DNA from 3 places in the Pseudomonas sp. PDM31 genome. Region 1 is predicted to be linked to each of the others. Evidence: riboswitches for the same ligand, from Rfam matches in the RefSeq annotation. Region 1 holds a riboswitch; each other region holds the start of a gene.

Region 1 (4,821 bases):
CCAATCCTGATCCGGCCAGGTCGCCCGGTGAATCACCGCAATCGGGCAATCGGCACCGTAATGCGGCAGCAATTGGACCAGGATTTTCTCCAGGTGATTGACCCCCAGGTGAATCGCCATGGTCGCCCCGTGCTGTGCCAGGCTACCCAGTTCCTCGCCGGCAGGCATCGCGGTTTTGTCGGCGAAGCGGGTAAGAATCACGCTCTGGGATACGTCCGGCAGCGTCAGCTCTGCACCCAGCAGCGCCGCGCAGGCCGCCGTGGCGGTGACGCCGGGGACAATTTCGAAGGGAATATGCAGTTCGCGCAGGTAGCGGATCTGCTCGCCGATCGCGCCATACAGGCTCGGGTCGCCGGAATGCACCCGCGCGACGTCCTGGCCATTGGCATGGGCGGTCCTGATCAGCTCGATGATCTGTTCCAGGTGCAGTTCAGCGCTGTTGACCACCTGCTCGGCGCTATGACCTGCCAATACCGCAGCAGGCACCAGCGAGCCGGCATAGATGATCACCGGGCAGCTGCGAATCAGCCGTTGGCCCTTGACCGTAATCAGTTCGGGGTCGCCGGGGCCTGCGCCAATGAAGTAGACGGTCATGCTCGGTTCCTGTGGCAAAAAACGGCTGGGCAAGGCTTCAGATGAAGAATGCTCATGATCGAAGGTGGGGATTATCGGGGATTTTATGCCGCGCCAGCCAATGCCAGGGTTGCCTGGGCATATTTTTGTCGCGCAATCAGCAGCTTTGCCGGCGCCTGGGCCAGTTGTTCGGCCAATGCCAGGGCGGCGCTTTCCGCTACGCCGTAGCAGCCGGTGCGTTCGAAGGCGATTTGCGATTGATGAGTGAGATGTTGCTCATAGGCGGCAAGTTGTTCGCTGCTGAAGTAGGTCACCGGTAGCCCAAGCTGCGCGGCCAACTCGTTCAGGGCCGGCTCTTCGCGCTTGAGATCGATACTGGCCAGGGCCTTTATTTCATGCAATTGGATCTGGTGTGCTTGCAGCGCCTGCTCCAGTAGCGCCAGCAGCGTACTGACCGGGCAGCCGCGCTGGCAGCCCAGGCCGACCACGAGGGTCGGCGCTGCGCTGATGTCACTCATGCGTGGTATTGGCCATCGCTTTTGCGGCGGAACAACCAGGCGCTGATCAGGCCCAGGGCCAGCCAGAACGCCACGTTGGTCAACTGCGAAGCGATTTTGAATTGTGTCTCCAGCGCCTCTGGAGCGAGCATCGAATGCACTTCAGGTTGCGGCGCACCAATCAAATGGGGAACGGCGAGAGTGGCGACACCCAGGGCTTTCATCAGCCAGTGACGGCCGAAAACGATCAGGGCGATACCGACAGCCGTGCAAGCCGCGGTGCCGATCCACCAGAGCTGACGTTGCGCCAGGTCGGCCGCCGCGGTGCCCGGCAGTTCCGGTGGCAGGCCGAGGGTTGGCGCGAGCACGAAAGTCGCATAGCCGGCCAGGCCCCAGAGCAGACCCTGGGAAGTCCTGGTCGGAGCGCGCAAGGTATACAGGCCGGCCAGCATCAGGGCGAAGCCGACGGCCACCACCAGATTTCCCCCAGTGGTCGACAGCACGCGCTGCCAGCCGTCTTGCGGCTCCCAGGCTTCGGCGTCGTGGGTGTGGGCGGCGTTGGCGCCACCTGCGTGTTCATGGACTTCAACGGCGGCCGGCTCGGTTATTTCGTAGGTCTCGGCCTGCAATATCAACGGGGACACCCAGAAGCTTTGCAAGAGGGTCAGCAGCAGGGCGGCCAGAAGCCCGGTGAAACCTGCGGTTTGCGCGATACGCTTGATCATGTCGGCAGCTCTCAATGGCACGGAAAGGCAGAGCTGTGGCGGGTATCGTGAGCGGCGTTGTGCACCGCTTCGATGTGCGAGAAGCCGGCGAAGTAAACAAGGGATGCACCCAGGATCGACGCGCAGACGGCGGCGGTCAGACGCTGGGTCAGGGTCGTGGTGGTGCTGGCGGTGCTGTGGCCGGTGCTGCTGATGATCGACATGGCGTTTCCCTTTGTTCTGTCAGCGGGAACAAGAACGCATGCAGAGCCCTGCACGAGCGAGCGCGCAGAAGTTCAAACAGCGCCCGCCCACCGCGGGTTGTTGTTCAGAGACCGTACTGGTCACTTTGTGTTGCGGGCCGGTCTCCGGGCTCACGAGGGGCGCAGGCATCGCCTGAACCTGCAAGCATCACCTTCCCACGCCATATCGGCACAGTGGATCTGACGCTTCACTCGCTTACCGTTGCGGGGGCAGCACCGGACTGACATGGCTTTGGAGTAAAGCACATGATTCACCGGTTTCCCGTTTCACCCTGTGAAGGGCACCCGTAACAAGCGTGTAGGAGAGCATGGGCGGGGGTTGGGCGTCAATTGGCAAACGTTCTCATCGCAAACCGTGTCGCTCCCTTCGCGAGCAGGCCCGCTCCCACCTTCGGCCCAGTTCTGTCAGTGCAATACCGTCAAATGTGGAGCGGGCTTGCTCGCGAAGGCGACGCCGCAAAACCAATGTGAACATTGACCCGCCCCCGCACGATGCGTAGCCTTGCGCTTTCGAGGTTCTTCGGCGTTTGCCGAAGCTAAGAAGGGAACGCGGTCAATGCCGCGGCTGCCCCCGCAACTGTGAACGGTGATGTTCGTTGCCACGCCACTGCAGGCTCTCCATGAGGCCGGCGGGAAGGCGCAGCGAATGCCAGGTCGCCAAGACCGACACACCGTCAGCCAGGAGACCTGCCTCGATACAGATTCTGACTTTCAACCGGGCGGGGTGATCCGGTGGCGAATTCTTCCAGGCACGCGCGTGCGCGTTGCCGGTCGTCGTCCCGTATGCCCGCCACCTTGCCAAAGGGCATCCGATGAAAACACTGGCCAAACTCCCCGTCACCATCGTCACCGGCTTCCTCGGCTCGGGTAAAACCACACTGCTGCGGCACATGCTCGACAATGCCCAGGGCCGCCGTATCGCGGTGATCGTCAACGAGTTCGGCGAACTGGGTATCGATGGTGAAATCCTCAAGCAGTGCTCAATCGGTTGCACCGAAGAAGAAGCCAACGGCCGTGTCTATGAGCTGGCCAACGGCTGCCTGTGCTGCACCGTTCAGGAAGAATTCTTCCCGGTGATGCGTGAACTGGTCGCCCGCCGTGGTGACCTCGACCATATCCTCATCGAGACCTCGGGCCTGGCTTTGCCCAAACCCCTGGTGCAAGCCTTCCAGTGGCCGGAAATTCGCAGTGCCTGCACGGTAGACGCGGTCATCACCGTGGTCGACAGCCCGGCCGTCGCCGCCGGCACCTTCGCCGCATTCCCCGATCAGGTCGACGCCCAGCGAAAACTCGATCCGAATCTGGACCATGAATCGCCGCTGCACGAGCTATTTGCCGATCAACTGGCCAGCGCCGACCTGGTGATCCTCAACAAGGCCGATCTCATCCGCCCTGAAGATCTGGCCCGCGTGCGCCTGGAAGTCGCCGAAGAACTGCCGCCAGCGGTAAAAATCATTGAAGCCAGCAGCGGTCGCCTGCCGCTGGACGTGCTGATCGGCCTTGGCGCCGGCTCCGAAGAGCACATCGACAGCCGTCACAGTCACCATGACCATCATCACGATGGCGATGATCATGATGACCACGATCACGACGCTTTCGACTCCATTTCCATTGAACTGCCGCAAGCCGACGAAAGCCTGTTGCTGGATGCGCTGACCCAACTGGTGGTCCAGCACGGCATCCTGCGAGTCAAGGGCTTCGCCGCGATCCCGAACAAACCGATGCGCCTGCTGATTCAGGGCGTGGGCACTCGCTTCGACAAGCACTTCGACCGCCAATGGGGCGCCGAAGAAGCGCGGGTCACCCGTCTGGTGCTGATCGGCCAGGAACTCGACGCCGCTCAACTCGAAGCGCAACTGCGCGCCGCACTCAGCGTGTAAGCCATGCACCTGCTCAGGACCCAGCCCGGCGGTTTCGTGTCGGAGGACAACATTGCCGACCTTGGACAAACCCCCGCCGAACTGGTGATCCTGTGCAGCGGCGACTCCAGCCTGGCGTTGCTCGCCGAAGCGGCGCAGCAGTTGCCCGACGACTACCCGAGCGTGCGCCTGGCCAATCCGATGCAGGTACAGAACCATGCCTCGGTCGACTTGTATGTCGACCAAGTGCTGCGCCACGCCAAGGTGATTCTGATTTCACTGCATGGCGGCATCGCCTATTGGCGCTACGGTGTCGAGCGTCTGGTCGAACTGTCACAGCGCGGCGTGCAGTTGATCCTGGTGCCGGGCGATGACCGTCCGGACCCGGAGCTGAGCGACCTGAGCACGGTGCTTCCTGAAGATCGCGAGCGGCTCTGGCATTTCCTGCGCCAGGGTGGCATGGCCAATGCGCTGGACCTGTTTCGCTGCCTGGCCAATCGATGGCTTGCGCGTGATTATTCATGGTCGCAGCCTCAGGTACTGCCGCGCACGGCGATCTACCACCCGCATACAAGTCCCGCACGACTCAGTGATTGGCAAGCCGATTGGCAGGCCGGCCAGCCAGTGGCGGCGGTGCTGTTTTACCGTTCGCATTTGCAGGCGGCCAACACCGCTTTTATCGACGTGTTCTGCGAGCGCTTGCGGGCAGCGGGGTTGAACCCGTTGCCGATTGCACTGGCCAGCCTGAAAGAGCCCGCCTGCCTGACGGTGGTCGAGGACTTGTTGGATGAAGCTGAAGCAGGGGTGATTCTCAATACAACGGGTTTTGCCCAATCCAGTCCCGAAGCGCCGCATCTGCGACCGTTTCGCCGCAATATCCCGGTGATCCAGGCCATCTGCGCCCAAGACAACGAGCCCGGCTGGC
Region 2 (4,821 bases), on a different contig from region 1:
GTGGTGGTCAGCGAATGGTGATACGTGTGCCCACGCAGCGCTCCCTCTGGCAACTCCACCGCTTGCAACGCCAGCGCCGCCAGACGCTTTTGCATGACAGCCTCACCCGGCAACAAACCGACCAGTTCGGCGCGGGTGCCCTCGACATCGGTCAACGAGTCGAGCAGGTAAAGCATGCCGCCACACTCGGCCAGTAGCGGTTTACCAGCTGCATGGTGGGCGCGGATCGCCGCCAGCATCGACGTGTTCCGCGACAGCGCCACGTGATGCAATTCCGGATAACCGCCCGGCAGATACAAACTGTCCGCCTCAGGCAAACCACTGTCGCGGATCGGCGAAAAGAATGACAACTCGGCGCCCATCGCTCGCAGCAGATCCAGGCTCGCGCCGTAGGTGAAGGCAAAGGCTTCATCACGGGCGATGGCAATGCGCACGCCGGCCAGTAACGGTTCGACTTCAAGCACATCGGGAGTCGCAAACTCTACCGCCGGTGGCAGCGTTACTTCGCAACTGCTGGCCAGGGCGTCGGCCGCGGCATCGAGACGCAAGTCGAGATCGTTCAATTCACTGGCCTGGACAAGTCCCAGGTGCCGGCTCGGCAATTCGATCCCGGTCTCACGGGACAAGGCACCATACCAGCGCAACCCTTCGGTGAGGCTGCCTTCGAGCAATTGCGCGTGACGCTGGGTGCCCACGCGGTTGGCCAGCACCCCGGCAAATGGCAAGTCCGGTTGATAACGCGCCAGACCCAGGGCCAGTGCGCCAAACGTCTGCGCCATGGCGGTGCCATCGATGACACCCAACACCGGCACACCAAAATGCCGGGCCAGATCGGCACTGGACGGCGTGCCATCGAACAGGCCCATGACCCCTTCGATAAGGATCAGGTCGGCCTCGCCGGCGGCTTCCCACAACAGGCGACGACTGTCCTGTTCACCGACCATCCACATGTCCAGTTGATACACCGGCGCACCGCTGGCGCGTTCGAGGATCATCGGATCGAGAAAGTCGGGTCCGCACTTGAACACCCGCACCTTGCGTCCCTGATTGCGATGCAAGCGGGCCAGCGCGGCGGTGACGGTGGTCTTGCCCTGACCGGAAGCCGGCGCGGCAATCAGCACCGCCGGACAATGACGGGATTGCTTCACAGCTCGACGCCTTTCTGCGCCTTGATCCCGGCCTGGAAGGCGTGCTTGATCATGCCCATTTCGGTGACGGTGTCGGCCAGCTCGATCATTTCCGCTTTCGCGGCGCGGCCGGTAACCACCACGTGTTGCATGGGCGGGCGGGCCTGCAGGTCGCTGAGCACCAGATCGAGGTCGAGGTAGCCGTGCTTGAGGGCGATATTCAATTCATCGAGTACTACCAGGCCTATGGCAGGGTCACGCAGCAGCTCGCGGCAAACCTGCCACGCCGCTTGCGCGGCGGCGATATCGCGCTGACGGTCCTGGGTTTCCCAGGTGAACCCCTCGCCCATCACATGAAAGCGCACCTGCTCCGGGAAACGCCGGAAGAACAGTTCTTCTCCGGTGCTGTTGCGTCCCTTGATGAACTGCACCACGCCGCATTGCATGCCATGGCCCATGGCGCGCGCGAGCATGCCGAAAGCCGAACTGCTCTTGCCTTTGCCGTTGCCGGTCAACACCAGCAACAGGCCGCATTCATTCGGGGAATTGGCGATGCGTTCGTCGATCACGGCTTTTTTGCGCTGCATGCGCGCCAGGTGACGTTCGTCACGATCGGGGGTATCAGTCATGGGGGAGCTCTCCGTTGAGTCTGGATAACGGCGGGCAGGCACAAGAATAGGTGGCAACAAGCCTGGCATCGCCCACCGTGATGCCACTGGATGAATCAGGCCGGTCTCCGGGCTCATGAGCGGCTTTGCGCCAGGCTGCGCGCCTTCCCATGTCGACAATGGACACAGTGGCTCAAGGCGCAGCTTTCACTCATTTACCGTTGCGGGGGCAGCGCCGGGATTGTGGGCTTTCGAACCCATCGAAGGCTCACTCACCGGCTTCCCTGTTTCACTCTGTCGACCCAAGCCACAGAGCACCTGAAACAAGCCGCGAAGGTTAGAGGGTTGGGGGTGGAGCGTCAATTAAAGCCGGGACGCTGGAGAGCAATTAAGTGCGCTTATCAATAATCCGACAGCGATCTTGTGCCTTGGCCTCAGCAGTGATATCAAAGCGCCATAAATTTACTACACAATAACAAGGGTGAACCCCATGCAAGGCATGATCATCAGCAATCCGAAGCTGGAATTCCTGCGCCCGGCGCTGGAACGCTGGTTCGACTGCATCGACCGTTACAACGCCATACGCGGCGACGCTGAAACGCCGTACTGGCACGACGAAAAGGCCAATCTTGGATTGCTCTCCGTGGCAGCCTGGATGGCCGAAATGGTCACCCTGCAACAGACGCAAACCCGCAAACAGACCGAAGAAGGCGAACGCAACAGCCGCGCCGATCTGTTTCTCGCGACACCCGACACCCGCGCCTACATCCAGACCAGCCAGCGCTGGCCACGGGTCAACAGCCTCAATGTGACTCAGGCATTGCTCGACGTCACCAGCGATGCCAGGCGCCTGAGTCATGCCAGCGAGCTGAAACTGGGCTGCCTGTTCGTCGCCCCGCACAAAGCCCAGCAGGGTGCCACGCCGGAAGAGCTGCAGGACATGGTCGACGACCTGCAAAAGGAGCATACCTGCGCCGTGGCTTGGTACTTCCCCTACGCCTATCGCAAGTTGCGCAACGAGGCCGGCAACTACCACCCCGGGATTGCCGTGCTTTTCAAAGAAGCTCGCACCTGAGGCGTTGAACCTTCGCGCGATAACGCTTCTCTATGATTAGAAGAAGGTATTCATAGGGAAGCCCAGCATGCGCACCGCCCAGCTCTTTGTCATGATTACGCTCGTCGGTGGGCTCGCCGCCTGCGGTGAAAGCGCCAGCCTGAAAGTCGCCGACGGCACCGGGCCGTCCCCCCAGCTCCCGCAACCCAACAAAACCCTGCTGCCGACGATCAACATAGCGCCGGCAACAGGCTGGCCGCAGGGCGCGAAACCGGTCGCCGCGACAGGAACTCAAGTGGCGGCGTTCGCCGAAAACCTGGACCACCCTAGATGGCTGTACGTGCTGCCCAACGGCGACATTCTGGTGGCGGAAACCAATGCGCCACCCAAACCCGATGATGGCAAGGGCGTTAAAGGCTGGGTAATGAAGAAGGTCATGGGCCGCGCGGGTGCTGGCGTACCGAGCCCGAATCGAATCACATTGTTGCGCGACAAGGACCACGACGGCGTTGCCGAAACCCGCACAGTGTTCCTGCAAAACCTCAACTCGCCGTTTGGCATGACCCTGGTCGGCAATGACCTGTACGTGGCCGACACCGACCGCCTGCTGCGTTTTCACTATGAAACCGGCGATACGGTGATCAAGGCGCAACCAATCAAAGTGCTCGACCTGCCGGGCGGCACGCTGAATCACCACTGGACCAAAAACGTCATCGCCAGCAAGGACGGCAGCAAGCTGTACGTTACCGTTGGCTCCAACAGCAACGTCGCCGAACACGGCATGAACAAGGAAGAGGGTCGCGCGGCGATCTGGGAAGTCGATCGCACCACCGGCAACCAGCGGATTTTCGCCTCCGGCCTGCGCAACCCCAACGGTATGGACTGGGAACCGAAAAGTGGCGCGCTGTGGACGGCGGTGAACGAGCGGGACGAGATCGGCAGCGACCTGGTGCCGGACTACATTACCTCGGTCAAGGACGGTGGCTTTTACGGCTGGCCGTACAGCTACTACGGCCAGCACGTCGACGTTCGCGTAGACCCGCAAAACCCGCAACTGGTGGCCAAGGCCATTCCTCCGGATTATGCCGTCGGCCCGCACACGGCCTCCCTGGGCCTGACCTTCGCCGAGGGCAGCAAGCTGCCTGCGCCATTTACCCAGGGTGCTTTCATCGGCCAGCAAGGCTCATGGAACCGCAAGCCGCACAGTGGCTACAAAGTGATTTTCGTGCCCTTCAACGCTGGCAAACCCGCCGGGCCGCCGGTTGATGTGCTGACCGGCTTCCTGAATGACGAGGAGCAAGCCATGGGTCGGCCGGTAGGCGTGGTGATAGACCGGCAGGGTGACTTGCTGGTGGCCGATGACGTGGGGAACAAGGTGTGGCGGGTGTCGGCGGTCAAATAACCGCGACGCGCCCTTAACTGTAGGAGCGAGCATGCTCCGGGCGGCGTTCCGACGATGAACTCAAGAACACCGCGGGGTATCAGACTCCCCGCGTTATCGTTAACGCCCATCGCGAGCATGCTCGCTCCTACAGAGGGGCGTCAGCGTTTGCGGCAGAGGGTCAGCCCATCCCCCAACGGCAACAACGACAGATCCACCCGCGCATCCTCCTTCAACGCACGATTGAGCGTCTGGATGGCACGGGTGTCCGCACTCTCGGGATCGCTCTCCAGCACCCGCCCACTCCACAGCGTGTTATCGAAAACCACCAACCCGCCTGATCGCAACAAACCCAAGGCATGCTCCAGGTATTGCGGGTAATTGGCCTTGTCAGCATCGATGAATACCAGGTCGAACTGCCCGCCCTGCCCTTGCCGTTCAAGCTCGGCCAGGGTTTCCAAAGCCGGCGCCAGGCGCAGGTCAATCCGCTCGGCGAGGCCGGCCTCCTGCCAGTAACGGCGTGCGGTAGCGTTGTAGTCCCCCGGGATATCACAGCAGATCAACGCACCGTCCGCCGGCAAAGCCGCCGCCATGCACAGCGCGCTATAACCGGTAAAGGTGCCAACCTCCAGCACACGCCTGGCACCGGTC
Region 3 (4,821 bases), 380 kb from region 1:
TCCGCACCTATCTCGAGGAACTGGGCGACGGCGAACCCGCTCTCAATCACGTCCTGCTTTTTCGTAACCTGCTCACTGAGCACGACTGTGCGCCGCACGCCCCGCTCGATGACGCGCTCTATCTACAGGGGGCGATACAACTGGCACTGGGAAGGCTGTCAGATGATTTCCTGCCTGAAGTGCTCGGCTACAACCTTGGCTACGAACAACTGCCCTTGCATCTTCTGATCACGGCTTTCGAACTCAACGAACTGGGTATCGACCCTTACTACTTTACGTTGCATGTCACCATCGACAATGCCAGCTCCGGGCATGCACTCAAGGCCGTGGAAGCGGTTTTGAATTTCTTGCCCAACGACGAAACGAAGGCTGTATTTCTGGAACGCCTGCGCGCCGGCTATCTGCTCAATGATCTCGGAAAAAATTCCACGGACGTCATTCACTCGTTTGAGCTTGAGCAGGAACTGGTCGCCATGCTCGAGACCAAGAGCACCTTTGGCCAGCACATGCATTCAGATTACTGTCGCCTCGAAGGCCGCACCATCAACCAGTGGCTTGCCACCCCTGGCCAAAGCCGGCAGTTGCTTGCAGCTTTGGAAAACAGGGGCTGGATCAAGCGCCATCAAGACCCTCGGGACAGCCGTTTCTGGCAGCTTGTCGAGGGTCCGGGCGCCGCCATGTTCGGTGTGTTCAATGGCTACGAGAAACAGCTGTTGAAAGACTGGATTGCAGGTGACTGGCAAGGCGAAGCAGCCAATCCGTTTCGCAACCGGTTCCCTCGGCGCGATAGCAGAGTTTCGCCAAACCCGTTGTCACCCGCTTTGCTGTCGGCGTCTGTTGAAGAGCTTATTGCGCTGATGGGTCCCGACTCGCACCCGACACCCGAAGGTCTGGCCGCTACCAGAATCTACTCTCAACGTCTTTCTCAAGGGTCACTGACATAATGAATCGATCCGACCTTTGCGACTCGAGCGCGAACACGGCTGTATCGGAACACCACAGTCAAGATCTGGCCTTGTTGCATCTGGGGCAACGTCTACAGCAACAGCAATATCGGTTCGTGACGGTGACGCCATTGACTCATCTGCGGGTCAATGGACGAGAGGAAAACCGCACGGCGCACAATCTGAGAGATATCTTCGGCTGGAGTCGCCCGTTCGAGGCCGGTTTGCTTGGGGCGCAAGAGCATCAGGCGCTATTTCAAAGTGGCTTCCTGCACCCCCAGGCTGACATGTGGGTGAGTGGCGTACGCTGGTCGAGCCTCGACGATTTGCTCCTGGTTCATTCCAGTTTTCCTACCCAGGCTCACGACTCGGTTTTTTTCGGCCCCGACACCTATCGTTTCGCTCAGGCAGTGGAGGGCTTCCTGCAATCTTCCGTGCATCCGATCCAGACGGCAGTGGACATTGGTTGCGGTAGCGGGGTCGGTGCCATTCTGATTGCCAGGGCACGACCGGACGCTCAGGTCACGGCACTGGATATCAATCCCCTGGCCCTGAGATTCACCGCCGTCAATGCATCGCTTGCAGGAGTCGACAATGTTTGCGCGTGCCACAGCGACATCCTTTCAGGAACAACAGGCTGTTTTGACCTGATCGTCGCCAACCCACCATACATGCAAGACACTCAACGTCGCGCCTACCGACATGGCGGGGAGCATTTGGGTTCGGAGTTATCGGTGCGTATTTTGACCCAGGCGATCGATCGCCTGACGCCGGGAGGCAGCGTGATTCTGTATACCGGCGCGCCTTGTGTAGAGGGCGTGGATTTGTTTCTTGAGCAGGCGCTGCCGCTGGTTGACCGCCCGGGACTGGCCTGGAGCTATCGGGAGATGGATCCCGACGTCTTTGGAGAGGAACTGGAGACGGTGATCTACAGAGAAGTCGAGAGAATTGCGGCGGTCGTGCTTATCGTAACCAAAAGACAGTAGGTCTTGCAGGTATGGCATCTCCCCTTCTTGGTCCTCCCACTGACTTTTATGAGTGTTGAAGGGAAGCGCACAGCCCCCCTTGAAAGAGTCGCCTTCGGATTATTGAATGTTATATAATAACATTATATTGACTGCCGGCCGTTAACTGGCAGCGCTATCCACCCCCTTGCCTGCGGCTTTCAATGACAACCCTTTATCAAACCCCACCCGCCACCCGCGCCAGTCAACGCCTGATGTCCATCGATGCCCTCAGGGGGTTGGTGATCCTGTTCATGCTGCTGGATCACGTACGCGAGACGTTCTTTCTGCACCGCCAGGTGGCCGACCCGATGGCCATCGACACCACCGAGCCTACGTTGTTTTTCAGCCGCACCCTCGCCCATTTATGTGCACCGGCGTTCGTGCTGCTCACCGGACTGTCCGCTTACCTGTACGGCGAAAAGCACCAGGGCCGGAACGCGGTGTCGATGTTCCTGTTCAAGCGTGGCCTGTTCCTGGTTCTGCTGGAGTTCACGCTGGTGAATTTCGCCTGGACCTTCCAGTTCCCGCCCCATGTAATTTACCTGCAGGTGATCTGGGCGATTGGCGTGAGCATGCTTGCCCTTGCTGCGCTGGTCTGGCTGCCGCGGCCGATCCTGTGGGTTGTGGGTGCGGTCATCGTCGCCGGGCACAACCTGCTCGATCCGCTGCACTTCCCGGTCGGATCAGCCATGCACCTGCCGTGGGCCATTTTGCATGATCGCGGCTGGATCGAGTTCTCTGACGGCCTGCGCCTGCGCAGCTCCTACCCTGTGCTGCCGTGGATCGGTGTCATTGCCCTGGGTTATTGCATCGGCCCCTGGTTCGCGCATTCAGCCTCTGCCCGCCTGCGTCAACGCCATCTGTTGCTGGGGGGTGCCGGCGCGCTTTTGGGCTTTGTCGCACTGCGCCTGGTCAACGGGTATGGCGAGGCGCAATGGAGGGTGCATGAAACCACCACACAGACCCTCATGAGCTTCTTCAACATCACTAAGTACCCACCTTCCCTGCTGTTCCTTGCGCTGACACTCGGGGTGGGCCTGTTGCTGCTTCTTGGCTTCGAGCGGGCTCGGCAACGCCAGTGGATCAGCGCTTTGGCGGTGTTTGGTGCGGCGCCGATGTTCTTCTACCTGCTGCACCTTTATGTACTGAAGGTGCTCTATCTGACCAGCGTCGCGTTGTTCGGTCTGAACCAGAGCGACTACTTCGGTTTCGATAGCATTTTTTCGGTGTGGCTGACGGCAGTGCTGCTGGCCGCCGCGCTGTATCTGCCTGTGCGCTGGTTTGCCGCCGTGAAGGCCCGCCGTCGTGATATCGGCTGGCTCAAATACTTCTGATCCAGAGAGGGTTCGCCTCGGGCGGCATGATCGACTAACATGCCGCCGCCGGTTTCCAAATGGGATTAATAGGGAATCCGTGATGCGTGCAACGCGTCAAACGGAACTGCCCCCGCAACTGTAGGTGCTGAGCGTGCTCCTGAACTGCCACTGGGATTGAACCCCGGGAAGGCTGGAGCATGCGATGACGCATCAGTCAGGAGACCTGCCGGCCAAGCAACAATCACTGACCGGCGGGGTGTTCGGGAAGGACATCCTTGCGCGCGCGTCACTCAGGTGATCGCCCTGCCCTGCTTTTTGGCAGCGTTCGATGATGTGTTTCCAGACCGTGCACCCTTGCTCCGTGTACGGTTCAAATGGAGATGCATCATGCTGTTGCCCCGCTTTGTCACCCTATTCGCTGGCCTGGGTTTTTGCTCGCTGGTCTGTGCCGCGCCTACTGAATATCCGCTGACGGTCGAGAACTGCGGTGCCACGCTGACCTTCCCACACGCACCGGCTCGAACCGTCACGATCGGCCAGGCCGGCACCGAAATGCTCTTTGCCCTCGGGCTGGGTGACAAACTGGCTGGCACTTCTCTGTGGTTCAACGATGTGCTGGATAAGTACAAGGGGCAAAACGACAAAATCGAACGCCTGGCGGATAACGAGCCGAGTTTCGAGTCGGTGATCGGCAAACGACCGGAACTGGTCGCTGTCGAGCTGGAGTGGATGGTCGGCCCGCAAGGCGCAGTCGCTACCCGCGAGCAGTTTCACGAACTGGGAATCGCCACTTACCTCATGCCCTCGGATTGCGAATCCAAGGACAACCTGGTCGGTGCCGACGGCACTCGCCTGGCGCCGTTTCGTGTGCAAAGCATTTACAAAAGCATCACTGAGCTGGCCAGGATTTTCGATGTTCAGGCGCGTGGCCAACAGTTGAACGCACAACTCAAGGCCAGCCTGGCCAGGTCCGTTGCCGCAGTGCAAGACAAGAACCACACCAGTGCACTGGTGTGGTTTTCCAGCGCCAGTCTGGATATCGACCCCTATGTCGCCGGTCACAAAGGCATTCCAGACTTCATGCTCAAAACGCTGGGTGTGCGCAATGTGGTGCAGTCCGACGAAGAGTGGCCAACGGTCGGTTGGGAAACCATCGCAAAAGCCAACCCGACTTTCCTGGTCATCGCCCGCATGGATCGCCGTCGTTTCCCCGCTGACGACTACCAAAAGAAGCTCGCATTCCTGCACAGCGATCCGGTGACCCGCAACATGGACGCGGTAAAAAACAACCGCATCATCATCCTCGACGCCATGGCCATGCAGGCCAGCCTGAGAATGTTCGATGGGCTGCAATCCCTGGCAATGGCCATCAACAGCTACGACCTGCCAAAATGACTGCAGCGCTGATTCGTACCCTGCTGGCGTTGGTGGCCCTGCTTTTAAGCGTGGTTGCCGGTGTCGCTATCGGTGAAACAAGCATCGAACCCGGCGTGGTACTCCAGGTGCTGGCCAACAAACTGTGGAATGCCGGCTATGTTCTCGACCCCATCGACG

What was found. Region 1 has a riboswitch for cobalamin ahead of cobW (cobalamin biosynthesis protein CobW). Riboswitches for the same ligand answer to the same signal wherever they lie in the genome.
Region 2: another riboswitch for cobalamin. It lies ahead of cobO (cob(I)yrinic acid a,c-diamide adenosyltransferase); the one in region 1 lies ahead of cobW (cobalamin biosynthesis protein CobW).
Region 3: another riboswitch for cobalamin. It lies ahead of KW839_RS00235 (ABC transporter substrate-binding protein); the one in region 1 lies ahead of cobW (cobalamin biosynthesis protein CobW).

The regions. Positions count from the first base shown of each region.
Region 1 is NZ_JAHUWS010000001.1:444,733-449,553, reverse strand. It holds gene cobM (precorrin-4 C(11)-methyltransferase) at 1-594, opposite strand, end outside; gene KW839_RS01770 (cobalamin biosynthesis protein) at 678-1,091, opposite strand; gene KW839_RS01765 (CbtA family protein) at 1,088-1,795, opposite strand; gene KW839_RS01760 (CbtB-domain containing protein) at 1,807-1,998, opposite strand; cobalamin riboswitch at 2,116-2,341, opposite strand; cobalamin riboswitch at 2,534-2,747, shown strand; gene cobW (cobalamin biosynthesis protein CobW) at 2,850-3,917, shown strand; gene cobN (cobaltochelatase subunit CobN) at 3,921-4,821, shown strand, end outside.
Region 2 is NZ_JAHUWS010000009.1:118,242-123,062, forward strand. It holds gene KW839_RS18575 (cobyrinate a,c-diamide synthase) at 1-1,148, opposite strand, end outside; gene cobO (cob(I)yrinic acid a,c-diamide adenosyltransferase) at 1,145-1,756, opposite strand; cobalamin riboswitch at 1,837-2,072, opposite strand; gene KW839_RS18585 (hypothetical protein) at 2,226-2,810, shown strand; gene KW839_RS18590 (sorbosone dehydrogenase family protein) at 2,878-4,191, shown strand; gene KW839_RS18595 (O-methyltransferase) at 4,332-4,821, opposite strand, start outside.
Region 3 is NZ_JAHUWS010000001.1:66,933-71,753, reverse strand. It holds gene KW839_RS00250 (iron-containing redox enzyme family protein) at 1-944, shown strand, start outside; gene KW839_RS00245 (class I SAM-dependent methyltransferase) at 944-1,930, shown strand; gene KW839_RS00240 (DUF1624 domain-containing protein) at 2,113-3,285, shown strand; cobalamin riboswitch at 3,318-3,513, shown strand; gene KW839_RS00235 (ABC transporter substrate-binding protein) at 3,655-4,662, shown strand; gene KW839_RS00230 (iron ABC transporter permease) at 4,671-4,821, shown strand, end outside.